2 regions of the Rahnella sp. CG8 genome follow, and region 1 is predicted to be linked to the other one. Evidence: predicted binding sites of a transcription regulator. Region 1 holds the regulator's gene; the other holds the start of a gene.
The links. The regulator LexA, encoded in region 1, represses DNA repair genes until DNA is damaged. The targets are predictions, from matches to a motif close to TNCTGTATGTACATACAGNA.
Positions count from the first base shown of each region.

Region 2: HGO41_RS02720 (DNA translocase FtsK 4TM domain-containing protein) is a predicted target of LexA. The motif match lies at 1,525-1,544, and genes of this name have one in related genera.

Region 1 covers NZ_JABAED010000026.1:28,341-31,766, reverse strand. Annotated here, with positions in the region: gene HGO41_RS20435 (CsbD family protein) at 1-66, opposite strand, end outside; gene dinF (MATE family efflux transporter DinF) at 256-1,620, opposite strand; gene lexA (transcriptional repressor LexA) at 1,918-2,526, opposite strand; gene HGO41_RS20420 (diacylglycerol kinase) at 2,646-3,014, opposite strand; gene plsB (glycerol-3-phosphate 1-O-acyltransferase PlsB) at 3,132-3,426, shown strand, end outside.
Region 2 covers NZ_JABAED010000002.1:169,021-172,446, forward strand. Annotated here, with positions in the region: gene HGO41_RS02720 (DNA translocase FtsK 4TM domain-containing protein) at 1-1,460, opposite strand, end outside; gene lrp (leucine-responsive transcriptional regulator Lrp) at 1,581-2,075, opposite strand; gene trxB (thioredoxin-disulfide reductase) at 2,808-3,426, shown strand, end outside.

The sequences.
Region 1 (3,426 bases):
GCCCCATTGTTCTTTCACTTTCCCTTTGAACTGCTTCCAGTTACCGTCGGCTTGGTCCTTATTCATAAAATATCTCCTGTTACCTTGGGTTTTATGAACTGCATTTCGTCTTGCAGCTCGTCCTTAACACTTTAAAGGTTAGTAGAGAATCTCGATTAATCCTCCCTAAACAGGGATAAAAACCACTATTAGGATTAATCTAAAGCATGAAATAACGACAAAGCTGCGCTTATTTCTTTGAAAATAGCTGAAAAATCAGTGCGACGGAGACGAAAACCATGTGTCATGCCGCCAGTAACGACGCCATATCCAGCCCAGTGAAATCCCGCGTAACCCGAGGAATACCGTCAGCGCCAGCCACAACGCATGATTGCCCAGCAGCGGTAAAGTGAACAATGTCAGCCCGAACCCCAGCGCCGCCGCCAGCATGCTGTTTCGCATATCCCGCCCACGCGTTGCGCCGATAAACATGCCATCAAGCAAATAGCACCAGACAGCCACCAGCGGCAGTATAATTTGCCAGCCAAGATATCGGTCCGCCAGCTCACGCAATTCCGGTAATGATGTCAGCGCATCAATGATCGCCCCACCCGCCAGCGCGTAAACCAGAGCAAAAAACAGCGCAACCAGCCCGGCCTGACGACACGCGGCATGCCAGACATTCAGCAGTTTTTCGCGGTTGCGGGCACCGAATGCCTCACCGGAATGCGCTTCGATAGCATAAGCAAAACCGTCAAGTGCAAACGCGGTAAATGTCAGCAGGTTCATCAACACGGCGTTGACCGCCACAATGTGGCTGCCCAGCCGCGCGCCCAGAACGGTCAGCGATGCAAAGCAAAGCTGCAACAGTAATGAGCGCAGCATGATGTCGCGGTTAAGCCCGAGAAGACGGCGCAAATTACCACGCCACGCGGAGGTGATTTCTGCGCCGGTGATACCGCGTCGTTTCATCACCCGCCAGACGAAATACAGCCCGATGAGTAGCGTGAAATACTCGGAGCTTGCCGTCGCCATGGCTGCGCCACGCACGTTCCAGCCCAGCCCGATCACCAGCCACAGATCCAGAATGATATTCAGCAAATTCCCGGCAATCAGCAAAATCACCGGCCCGCGAACGTACTGAATGCCGAGCAACCACCCGAGGATCACCAGATTCGCCAGTGAAGCCGGGGCGCTGAACCAGCGGATTTCGATAAACAGCCTCGCCTGTTCAAGCACGGGCTGGCTGCCGCCGACAATGTGAAACGCCAGCTCCATCAGCGGATGACGGAATACCACAATAATGACGCCCGCCAGTACAGCCAGAAGGAAGGGTTGTACAAAAGCACGCGCCAGAAGCTGATTATCTTTCGCGCCCAGCGCCTGAGCGGTCATGCCGGTGGTACTCATCCGCAGAAACAGTAAGAGCATAAAAAGGAAAGTGGTGATCATCGAACCCACAGCCACGCCGCCGAGATAATCCGGGCTGTCGAGATGACCGATCACTGCGGTATCCACCAGGCCGAGGAGCGGCACCGTGATATTGGAAAAAATCATCGGCAATGCCAGCATCCAGAGCGCTTTATCGGCAGGGCTTAAAAAGGTGTTTTTGAGTGTGTGTCGCAGGGAATGATGTTGCATAGAGAATCTCATGCCGGAGGTTCAGGTTATGCCTAAAATGACATCGCCCCGAAAGGGGCGATGATGAGAGAAACGCATTTCTCTTTGAATTCACATGGATGCCAGAGGCGGCCGCCATCCATATTCAATTAGTTTTAGTCTTGTCTATCTGACACAGCAATTTCTGACTTAGTCATATCTGACCGAGTAATTCGAGTTATATCAAGGCGGCAACTAAGCGAACGCCGGGAGCATACACAAATATGTGACCGGGGTTCGCGAAGGCAGCCAACGCAGAGATAGCTCGAAGTACGAAGGTCAGATCCAGTCGCCGTTGCGGATAACACCTACGGCTAAGCCTTCAATGCTGAAATTCTGCTCGCGCAAATCCACCACGATCGGCTGAAACTCGCTGTTCTCAGGCAATAACTGCACCACACTGCCTTGTTTTTTCAGGCGTTTCACGGTGACCTCATCATCGATACGGGCCACCACAACCTGACCATTACGCACGTCTTGCGTTTTATGCACGGCCAGCAGATCGCCGTCAAGGATACCAATATCACGCATCGACATACCGCTGACACGCAGCAGGAAATCGGCGCTCGGCTTAAACATTGCCGGATCGATCTGATAGTGCCCTTCGATATGTTGCTGCGCCAGCAGCGGTTCACCGGCGGCAACGCGGCCAATCAGCGGTAAACCTTCTTCTTCTTCCATCAGCAGACGAATGCCGCGTGATGCACCGGAAACAATCTCAATAACACCTTTACGCGCCAGCGCTTTAAGATGCTCTTCCGCCGCATTGGGAGAACGGAACCCCAGACGTGATGCAATCTCTGCGCGGGTTGGTGGCATACCGGTGGTGGAGATATGATCGCGAATAAGGTCGTAGACCTCTTGTTGTCTGGTCGTTAAAGCTTTCATTCCGCCCCCTGGTTGTTTATACAGTCTTGCTGTGAGTATATACAGCTAAACGGTCAATGAAAACCTAAGATTGAATAAAAACAGGGCATAACGTTGATTCCTGGAATGCAGATTCCAAATCAGAACCATCGCGACCAAAAGATGCTGACCCAGACAAAAATCGCCAATATGATGGTCAGAAGTACGGCAGCAGAGCCGATATCTTTTGCGCGACCGGAAAGCACATGAAACTCAGGCCCGATGCGGTCTATTGCACATTCCACCGCGCTGTTGAGCAACTCCGTGACACAGACCAGCACGACGGATCCCACCAGCAGGATACGTTCAATGGTGCTGACATCAAGCCAGAAAGATAGCAAAATTAACGGGATAGCGACGCTGGCCTCCTGGCGAAATGCCGCTTCGTTTTGCCATGCCGCTTTGAATCCTTTCCAGGAATAGCCGGCCGCTTTATAAATTCGGGTAAATCCGGTGACTTGGTTCGCCATTTCGGGTACTGATCCTTAGAGTGTTTGCAGCATTTTAGCTTTTATATGACCACAGATCTCCACGGATCTTTCTGGTATCCTTGCGGCGAAATTGCTAACAAGAGGCTTCACGTTTTTATGTCAGGTTGGCGTAGACTTTATTACACATTATTGAATTTACCACTCTCATTGCTGGTAAAGAGCAAGGTCATACCTTCAGATCCGGTTACCGAGTTGCATTTAGACCCGACGCGGCCGATTTTGTACGTATTACCTTATAATTCCAAAGCCGATTTGCTGACGTTGCGTGCGCAATGTCTGGCGCAGAATCTGCCTGATCCTCTTATTCCGCTGGAAATTGACGGCACCCTGCTACCAAGCCATGTCTTTATAGCCGAAGGCCCGCGCGTATTCTCTTATTACACGCCGAAGC
Region 2 (3,426 bases), on a different contig from region 1:
GCAAACGCCTGCTGCAATGCTGCTTCCTGTAGCGCTTCTACGTCTGCCTGGATCTGTGGATCGCTATGCGTCGCAGACTGTGCCTGTTCCTGCTGTTCTGCCATACGCTGAGAAGGCAGCTTGATGCCATACGAGGCCAGCTCACGGCGTGTAGGTATACGCACCGGATTAGGACGCGGCAACTCAGGGCCAAAGCCTTTTTTCACCTGTGGATTTTCATCGCTCACAGCACTGAAGGCTGGCATAAAGGTGTTACCAGCGGAAGATGCCGTGGACTGCCCTGCCTGTGCAAGGCCGGTCGCCAGTGCTGCGGTGGCCGCCACGCTGGCCGCCTGAGCGGCATCAGGCACTGCTGAACTGAAATCAAACGGAGAACGGGAATGCTCCACGGCAGTTTGCCAGTTGCCCAGACTCGGACCATCTTCCTCTCTGCGCTCAACTGGCGCTGGTGAAGGCGATTGCTGAACGGGCTGCGGATGGCGCGGAACTGGTGTTTCTTCCGGGATCTCGAAATTGTATAACGGCGGAATGGCCGTTGCCGGTGCTGGCTGCGGTGAAATATTAGCAACCGGCGGCTCAGCAGCATAAGGATCCGCTGCCTGTACCGGTTCAGCAACAGCCGCGCTCGCAGCAGGTGCGGTAGCCTCAGAAGAGGCCTGCGCCACAGGTTCATTCACCGAAGGCGCAGAGAACAGCACGTCATCTTCATCAGCTTCGGAAGCGGCGGCAGTTGCAGGAGCCGCTGCAGCAGCGACGGCCGGCGCGACTTTAGCAGCCGGTTTTGCGTCATCGTCTTCCAGTAGCGGAGCGTCCTCCTCGTCGTAATCATAATCATCGTCACGACGGGACCGGTTGGTCACGATATTCGTTACACCCAGCACGGCACCACCGATCTTTTCGGCGATCGTCAACCAGGACCAGCCGGTAAATAAGGTCAGGCCCGCAGCCCAGACGCATAACAGCACCAGAGTCGCCCCCACATTATTAAAGTAAGGTGTCATTGCGGTACTGAGCAAACTGCCGATTACACCGCCGGAAGCGAAGTAATACAGGTCATCAACATTGACGGCAGCAAGACCACAAGACGTGACAATGAGCGCCAGCGTGCCAATAAGGCGCAGCGAAAGGGCAAAATAATCGACGAAATCCTGTTTATCCCGCTGACGGAAAGCCGCCCAGCAGAGACACAGAATAATAGGTGGAATAGCGTAACCAAATACGCCAAAGATGAAGAACAGCGTGTCGGCCATCCATGCACCTACACCACCGCCCCAGTTATGAATTGGCCCATGCCAGGCTGTCTGAGACCAGCTTGGATCAGAGGGGTTAAAACTCACCAATGCCGCCATTAAATAAGCAGCAAAAATCGCTACCACAACCAGCAAAGCCTCCAGAAGACGGCGGCCATTGCTCAGTTTTTTCAGGGTAACTTCTTTATCTTCTGTATATTCCTGGCTCAAGAAAGGCTCTCCAGGTTCCTGTGAACTGAGAAAAAGCAACAGCGCCGAGACTCCCCGGCGCCATAGCTGTATAGATACACAGGAGTGTAGCTAAAATGACAAGGTTTTGCACCAGAACAATTACCGGGTCTTAATGACCAGGCGATTTGTCTGTTTCACTTCTTCCATCACCACGTAGGTGCGGGTGTCGTTAACACCTGGCAGACGAAGTAAAGTCTCACCTAACAGCTTACGGTAAGCAGACATATCAGGTACGCGGGTTTTCAACAGGTAGTCGAAGTCCCCTGAAACCAGATGACACTCCTGAATATCTTCGAGTTTTTGTACTGCCGCATTGAACTGTTCAAACACATCCGGGGCGCCGCGATTGAGGGTAATCTCAACAAATACCAGCAACGATGCGTCCAGATAATGCGGGTTGAGCAATGCAGTATAACCATTGATGAAGCCCTGACGTTCAAGACGACGAACGCGCTCCAGACATGGAGTTGGAGATAATCCCACACGTTTGGAAAGCTCGACGTTTGAAATCCGGCCATCCTTTTGCAATTCGTTGAGGATGTTACGGTCAATACGGTCGAGATCTTTTCCCGGACGTTTTTTGTTGTCTACCATTATTATTGTCTCTCTGCTGTCCTTCCCTGCACCTGCCATACCCCAGCCAACTTCAATGTCTAAGGGTTGTCCCAAGCGAAGACCCGATGATTAAGGTTTACGCATCCAAAAGCCGCGTTGATCCCCTGTCAAAAGGAACACGGCCATAAAACGGATACTCAAAAGAAATAACCTTGTGAAATTAATAGATTGAAAACCACCAACCTGATTCACTAAACCCTGCTGCGACATAAAAACCAAAAAGCAATACCAGGACGGGTCCGTAGCAGCCAATTGCATAAATTCAAGTCACAGACAGGCAGTTAATTTCTTCTTCCCCTGATGTTTTCGCAAATGCACAGCGGATTGTCAAAGTAAAAGAAGCAAAATCAGAAGAACGTGCCAGATTGAAAAGCGGACGCCCCCTTTTTAGCTGTCTTTTATCTATGAACAATAACAACGCATCTCACCCATTATTTCGGCCAAATCCCTACAAACAATCCTGAATTGTGGCTAAATTAACGCGTTCTGATGAACAACGTTCACAACGATCGGTCGCCGGAATGCTGGTTTTTCATCCTATCCATCAAACAGTTATCTGCCTCATCAATATTGGCGAAATCCTTTTTACGCGGGTTACGCAGTAAAAACTATCAGACAAATCGTTAACAACATCTGAGTTTACTTTTTTTACTGCGCCGTTTTCCCTACAATCGGTTTATCGCTTGTCGCCATCGCGGAGATGAATTACGCATGAGTACGGTTAAACACAGTAAGTTATTGATCTTGGGTTCCGGTCCGGCGGGTTATACCGCAGCGGTTTATGCTGCGCGTGCAAACCTCAATCCGGTATTAATTACCGGTGTGGAAAAAGGCGGTCAGCTGACCACCACTACCGAAGTGGAAAACTGGCCAGGTGATCCGGAGGGCCTGACCGGTCCGGGCTTAATGGAACGTATGCATGAGCATGCCACCAAATTTAATACTGAGATCATTTTCGACCACATCAACAAAGTCGATTTGCAGAACCGTCCGTTCCGCCTGACTGGTGACAGCGGTGAATACACCTGTGACGCGCTGATCATCGCAACCGGCGCTTCAGCACGTTATATCGGTCTGCCTTCTGAAGAAGCTTTTAAAGGTCGCGGCGTGTCAGCCTGCGCAACCTGTGATGGCTTCTTCTATCGCAACCAGAAAGTCGCGGTTGTCGGCGGTGGCAACACCGCTGTTGAAGAAGCTCTTTATCTGGCCAATATTGCCTCTGAAGTGCATCTGATTCACCGTCGTGACAACTTCCGTGCAGAAAAAATTCTGGTGGATCGTCTGAATGACAAAGTGGCCAGCGGCAATATCGTTCTGCATACCCATAAGA